DNA from 3 places in the [Clostridium] saccharolyticum WM1 genome. Region 2 is predicted to be linked to each of the others. Evidence: riboswitches for the same ligand, from Rfam matches in the RefSeq annotation. Region 2 holds a riboswitch; each other region holds the start of a gene.
What was found. A riboswitch is a leader RNA that binds a small molecule or an ion and turns the genes downstream of it on or off. The one in region 2 is predicted to bind thiamine pyrophosphate.
Positions count from the first base shown of each region.

Region 1: it holds a riboswitch for thiamine pyrophosphate, as region 2 does, so the genes downstream of both, thiT (energy-coupled thiamine transporter ThiT) here and thiC (phosphomethylpyrimidine synthase ThiC) in region 2, are expected to answer to the same signal.
Region 3: it holds a riboswitch for thiamine pyrophosphate, as region 2 does, so the genes downstream of both, CLOSA_RS04995 (thiamine-binding protein) here and thiC (phosphomethylpyrimidine synthase ThiC) in region 2, are expected to answer to the same signal.

Region 1 covers NC_014376.1:3,510,813-3,513,077, reverse strand. The annotation lists gene CLOSA_RS16385 (bifunctional 5,10-methylenetetrahydrofolate dehydrogenase/5,10-methenyltetrahydrofolate cyclohydrolase) at 1-351, shown strand, start outside; gene thiT (energy-coupled thiamine transporter ThiT) at 410-1,081, opposite strand; TPP riboswitch at 1,108-1,206, opposite strand; gene CLOSA_RS16375 (DMT family transporter) at 1,517-1,942, shown strand; gene CLOSA_RS16370 (helix-hairpin-helix domain-containing protein) at 2,045-2,265, shown strand, end outside.
Region 2 covers NC_014376.1:3,935,014-3,937,278, reverse strand. The annotation lists gene thiW (energy coupling factor transporter S component ThiW) at 1-128, opposite strand, end outside; gene thiC (phosphomethylpyrimidine synthase ThiC) at 186-1,493, opposite strand; TPP riboswitch at 1,621-1,728, opposite strand; gene trpA (tryptophan synthase subunit alpha) at 1,779-2,265, opposite strand, start outside.
Region 3 covers NC_014376.1:1,051,574-1,053,838, forward strand. The annotation lists gene CLOSA_RS04985 (transcriptional repressor) at 1-377, shown strand, start outside; gene CLOSA_RS04990 (HD-GYP domain-containing protein) at 401-1,039, shown strand; TPP riboswitch at 1,107-1,220, shown strand; gene CLOSA_RS04995 (thiamine-binding protein) at 1,285-1,581, shown strand; gene CLOSA_RS05000 (ABC transporter permease) at 1,550-2,265, shown strand, end outside.

The sequences.
Region 1 (2,265 bases), 420 kb from region 2:
CGCCCCTTATCCATGCTGATGCTAAAGGAAAATGCAACGGTTACCATCTGTCATACCCGAACAGAGAACATAAAGGAAACCTGTAAAAATGCCCAGATTCTTGTGGCAGCCGCCGGCCGTGCCAGAATGGTTGATGTTTCTTATGTTGGACAGGATGCCGTGGTAGTGGATGTGGGAATCAATGTGGATGAATACGGAAAACTTTGCGGGGATGTGGACTTTGATTCCCTGGATGGGACTGCTTCCATGGCAACTCCAGTACCTGGGGGCGTTGGAGCAGTGACAACGGCTGTGCTGGCCAGGCATCTGGTGATGGCGGCTATAAAAAATAAAACAAGAGAGATAATATAGAAAAACAAAACAAGCGATATGGGAGCTTTCCGCTCCTTCCATACCGCTTGTTTTTTCGTTATCCGTTTACCGCCTGCCGCTTCACCTGCCCAATGGCTCCCAGTACAGGAGGGAAATACAGGATCACAACGGTTACGATCAGTTCCGGCAGAATATAGGTGGCGTTATAACCTAGAGTATAAATCATTGGGTTCATGCCTTCCGGCGTATAGGAAGCAAAGAATATATAACCCGAAACCACATGGCATAAGTAACGTCCCGCAACACCCGCCGTATATCCGGTCACAAGTCCGTGCTTTTTATTGCGGAACAGTCCGGAAAGCCCCAAAGCGCCGAAGGCCAGGGGATAGTCAAGGAGAACCTGGAGGGGGGCAAAGATATATGGCTCTGTAATGAACTGCAGGATTCCGTAAGCAACCCCGGTCATGATCCCGGCCCTAACGCCGTAAACATAGCCGATCAGGCAGATGAACAGCATGGAAAAAAGTGTGATGGAGCCTCCGAAAGGAAGAGCGGCAAATTTGATAAAGGATGTTACCATAGCCAGAGCCATGGCGCCTGAACAGTAAACAAGCTGGCGGGTCTGCAGCTTATTGGATTTGGATGATGATCTGCCAAAAAGAGGAAGAGTGAATAAAATGGCGGCAAATAAAACGATCATCAGCAGGTATCCGGCCGGCTGTAATAAGTACTCTTCGTTTTCCGCAGAGTAAGTAAGAAAAAATGACATAAAAAAACCTCCTTTGTGTGCGCAGGAGGGGACTACTGATGCTTCCTTACGCCGGCATTATCCGGTTCAAGTAGTGAGGGTTCGGTTTCTACCAATCTCAGCCAAAGGCTCCCCTAGCGTGTGTGAATTTCTATAATTTTTCTGTGAGTATAGCGCAAAAACCAAGGCTTGTCAAGCTGTATCAGGTTACTTTTAATTCTGTCCCGGAGTTTTCATTTTGCAAAAGGAACGTAGTTCTGAAATGCAGATGCTTCTGAATGGATGAACTGTGATCCAGTTGTTAATTCAGTATAAAAATGCAAATAAAGCACAACCTAGGGAAAGAAGTAAGGTTGGATAACGGGTGTTTTGACCTTGGGTTTTAGAATCAGGCGGATATGGCCGCATATCGGCCTGATTCATGAGATACAATATAGAAATATGGAGGTTGTTTGAATGACAGGCTTTATCATAGCTCTTATATCCGGGGCACTTATGAGCATTCAGGGGGTGTTTAATACAGGCGTAACAAAGCAGACCAGCATGTGGGTTTCCACAGGCTGGGTGCAGCTCACCGCATTTTTAACCTGTATCATCCTGTGGTATTTTTCCGGCAGGGAAAACGTTTCCGGTCTTTTTGACGTACAGCCCAAATATCTGCTGCTGGGCGGCATTATGGGTGCCTTCATCACCTATACGGTAGTAAGGAGTATGGCGGCCCTGGGGCCCGCCAAAGCGGCCCTGATCATAGTGGTTTCTCAGATCATTGTGGCTTATGCTGTGGAGCTGTTCGGTTTATTTGGTGTTGAAAAGGTGGGATTTGAATGGAAAAAACTCATCGGTGCAGTTGTTGCTATCATCGGAATCATGATATTTAATTAATTTGGAAATAGTGCTTGTATTTACCTATTTCTTTAGGTAGAATAGTAACATAGGCTGAAGATGGTATCCTTTTTTGGAGATTTTTGTAAGAGGAGGGATATCATGAAGTACCAAAAAGTAAAAATCGCCCTTATTGCTTTGTGTATTTTGGCGGCGGGCTTGTGCTATGGCATGAACAGTAGCCGGGAGGACAGAACCCCCGGGATCTCTTTGTCAGAGGCATCGGCTTTCCCTTACGGAGAGAATGCCGCAGGAATTCCCGCAGCAGATGATGGCAGTCCGGCAGATGGCAATCCGTCAGGAATCGGTGTCCAGGCAGCAGG
Region 2 (2,265 bases):
GGAATGGAAAAGCCGGAGAGGGCTACCGTAAGGGCTGTCAGCATTCCGCTGACCACCAGCTTTTTCACCCGTACCCTGGAGGCATCAGAAGAATTGCTGCAAATAGTAGGTGATATTCGATCATTCATGAAAATTCCTCCTGTATATGTAATTTTAAATTTTCACAATCCATAATCCATAATCCATCATTCATCATAGATATTAACAATTTCCCCGTCCAAAATCCGGTTCATATTTTTCATGGCGCAGAAATTGCCGCACATGGAGCAGGTATCTTCTTTTTCCGGTTTTGATGCTGCCCGGTAGCGTCTGGCTTTTTCCGGGTCAATGGATAACTGGAACATGGCTTCCCAATCCAGCCGTTTTCTGGCGTCACTCATCTTATGATCCCACTCCCTGGCGCCCCTGATGCCTTTGGCAATATCAGCCGCATGGGCAGCAATCCGGGCGGCAACGATTCCTTCTTTCACATCAGCCCCATCCGGCAGCTTCAAATGCTCTGCAGGGGTCACATAGCAGAGAAATGCCGCTCCGGCAGCCGCCGCCACCGCTCCTCCGATGGCAGCGGTGATATGGTCATATCCCGGCGCAATATCTGTGACAAGCGGTCCCAGAACATAAAAAGGAGCACCCTTGCAGATGGTCTGCTGTATTTTCATATTAGCGGCTATCTGATCCAAGGGCATATGGCCGGGGCCTTCAATAATTACCTGTACATTTTTCTCCCATGCCCTTTTTGTCAGTTCCCCAAGAGTCACCAGCTCCTCAATCTGGGAAATATCGGAAGCATCTTCAATGCATCCCGGCCGGCAGGCATCTCCCAGGCTTAAGGTGACGTCATGCTTCTGACAGATTTCCAGAATGCGGTCATAATGCTCATAAAAGGGATTTTCCTCCCCGGTCATCTCCATCCAGGCAAAGATGATGGACCCACCTCTTGAAACAATGTTCGTCAGCCGTTTGGCTTCCTTGAACCGTCTGGCCGTCTGCTTATTGATTCCAACGTGAATGGTCATAAAGTCCACCCCGTCTTCCGCATGCATTTCCACGATCCGTATCCATTCCTCGGCGGTGATTTCCCGAAGGGGCTTGTGATAATAAACCACAGCATCGTAGATCGGAACCGTGCCAATCATAGCCGGACATTCCCCTGTCAGCTTTCTGCGGAATCTCCGGGTATCGCCAAAGGAGCTTAAATCCATAATGGATTCTGCCCCCATAAGGACCGCATCTTTTACTTTTTTAAGCTCCATGTCCAGGTCATTTAAATCCCTGGAAGTTCCCAGATTCACATTGATCTTTGTTTTCAGCATGGAGCCGATCCCGCTGGGCTTTAAACAGGTGTGGTTCTTGTTGGCAGGTATGGCGGCTTTTCCTTCCGCCACCAGCTCCCGCAGCTTATCCGGCTCCCATTGTTCCTGCCCGGCGACTGCCATCAGTTCCTTTGTCAGAATGCCTTTTCTAGCGGCATCCATTTGTGTGGTATAATTCATTTTTTTCCTCCTTTTGATTGACACGGGTGAAACATACAAAGGGTATTTCCCTTCGTGAACGGAGGGATTGCAAGGGCTTTTGGAAAAGAAAAAGAGCCCATACCAACAGGTATAGGCTCGGAAATATACAATCATCCCATATAAATCCCTACGTTGGCATTACCCAAATCAGGTTATAAAGGTCGAAGTTGATGACTTCCTCTCAGCCCGCCTACGAGCTCCCTCTTGTGGCACTAGTGTAGCATTCCCCTTTCTTCTTGTCAAGGAAAACATCCGTACCCGGCTTCAGCCGGTGATGGCAGCTTTCATTTCCCTAACATAATCGCAGACCGGAACAACACAGTCCTTTCCATATTTTGCTGCGATTTTCACAATGGCACTTCCCACAATAACGCCGTCTGCGTATTTGCTCATTTCCCTTGCCTGATCCGGCGTGGAGATGCCAAAGCCAATGGCGCAGGGAATATCCTTTGTCTCCTTTACCAGGGCGACCATTTCCCTAATGTCCGTGTTGATTTCTGTTCTCACCCCGGTCACGCCCATGGAGGAGACACAGTAGATAAATCCTTCCGATGCTGATGCAATGGCCTGTATGCGCTCCTTTGAAGTGGGGGCTATGAGGGAAATCAGTTCCACCCCGTATTTCCTGCAGAAGGGAAGCAGTTCCTCCCGTTCCTCAAAGGGCATATCCGGCACGATCAGGGCATCAATGCCGCTTTCTGCCGCATTTTTTATAAACCTCTCGCTTCCATAGACGAAAACAGGGTTGATA
Region 3 (2,265 bases), 1.8 Mb from region 2:
CGCTGTTGGATGTCATACTGGAACACGAATGCTCCAGCTGCAAGGAGATCTATTATAAGGCAACAGGCGTGGATGATACCATCGGTGCCGCGACCGTTTACCGGATGGTCAATATCCTGGAAGAGATCGGAGCCATCAGCCGGAAAAATATGTACAAAATCGTCTATTCGGAAACCTGCCCGATGGAAGAGGCCTGTACCGTGGTTCTGGACGATGAAACGACTTATCAGCTTTCGGCTAAAAACTGGAACCAGGTGGTTCAGGCAGGGCTTACTGCCTGCGGATATCTGGAAGGCCAGAAAATTTCTTCTATAATAGTAAAACCCTGTGAATGTGAAAAAGCTGATTGCATTTCGCATGGAGTTAGCTATAACTAACTTAAGAAACGAGAATAGAAACTATGGATAGCGGACCAGAATATGAATTATGCACAGGCGGCGTGGATTATCATGAAATCATCCAATGCATTGTAAGCGCATTGGATGCCAAAGACCCCTATACCGCGGGGCATTCTCAAAGGGTGAGCGATATGGCGCTTGCCCTTTTGGAGTTTTTAAGTCTTGATAAAAATGAGATAGAAAAGATACATATCGCTGCCCATCTTCATGATATCGGGAAGATCGGAATTCCGGATTCGGTATTAAATAAGCCGGATAAGCTTTCTGAGGTAGAGTGGGAGGCCATGAAAAAGCATCCCAGGATTGGTGCTGATATTCTAAGTAAATCCCGGCATTTAAAAGAACTGAAGGATATTGTCCTGTATCATCATGAACGCTTTGACGGAAAAGGATATCCGGAAGGCCTGAAGGGAGATGAGATTCCTCTGGGAGCGAGGATCATCGCTGTCTGCGATTCCATTGATGCCATGACTTCAGACCGGGGATATCGGAGGGCTTATTCTCTGGAACACTGTTATGAAGAAATCAAAAAAAATCTGGGAGCAATGTATGATCCGGTTCTTGGGAATCTGGCACTGATGCATTGGGATCAGGTGACTGAAACCATACGCAGATTAGAAGGGAAACTATCGCCTCAGTAACTTGGAGCATCTGCTGTTCCGGGAAGGCGGGATTGACATTCCTGATTCCCTGATGTATACTTGCTATGAAAACTGAAAGGGGTGCTGGAGAAAGTCCGGCTGAGAGTAAGCAGAATTGCTTTAAACCCTCTAACCTGATCTGGATAATGCCAGCGTAGGAAGCCTTCAGGCTAAGCCTGTTCACCCGCCCGGATATCCGGGCGGGTTTTCTTAGTTTATATCATCACACAAAAGGAGAGAAAATTATGAATGCAAGCGTAGCGATCCAGACACTGCCGGAGGCAAAGAACGACGAGGAGCTGATCCGCATCGTTGACCAGGTGATCGATTATATCCGGAGTACCGGACTGAACTATTATGTAGGGCCTTTTGAAACTGCCATTGAAGGAGATTACGATGAGCTGATGGATATTGTCAAGGAATGCCAGCACATTGCCATCCGGGCAGGAGCGCCTTCTGTTGCCGCCTATATTAAAGTTACCTACCGGCCGGAAGGAGAGGTGCTAACGATTGAAAAGAAAGTCACAAAGCATCACAAGTAGGCTTTGGTCCTGGTCTGCGGTCCTTGGGCTTTTGATCCTGTGGCAGGGGATCACCGCTTTTGGTCTTGTGGACCGCTTTCTCCTCCCGTCTCCCATAAGCGTTGGAAAGGCCTTTGTAACGGAATTTCCCATACTGGCCTGCCATGGGGGAATTACCCTTCTTGAAGCGTTTTTAGGGCTGTTTCTGGGTGTGGCGACGGGCTTTGTAATCGCCGTAGTCATGGATCATTTTAATGGTCTTTACCGGGCCTTTTATCCGCTGATCGTCCTGACCCAGACGGTTCCAACCGTTGCCATTGCACCCCTTCTCGTATTATGGTTCGGATACGGCATGGTCCCAAAGGTGATCCTGATCATTCTGACCACCTTTTTCCCCATTACCGTAGGCCTGCTTACGGGATTTAAGTCGGTAAATCCCGATGCAGTGAATCTTTTAAGATCCATGGGAGCCGGAAAAATGAAAATATTCCGGTATATCAAGCTTCCCGGAGCCATGGGGCAGTTTTTTGCAAGCCTGAGGATATCCGTTTCCTACGCAGTGGTGGGGGCGGTCATCTCCGAATGGCTGGGAGGCTTTGGCGGACTGGGGGTTTACATGACCAGAGTGAAAAAATCCTTTGCCTTTGATAAGATGTTTGCGGTCATTTTTCTAATATCGGCTGTCAGCCTTCTCCTCATGAAAGG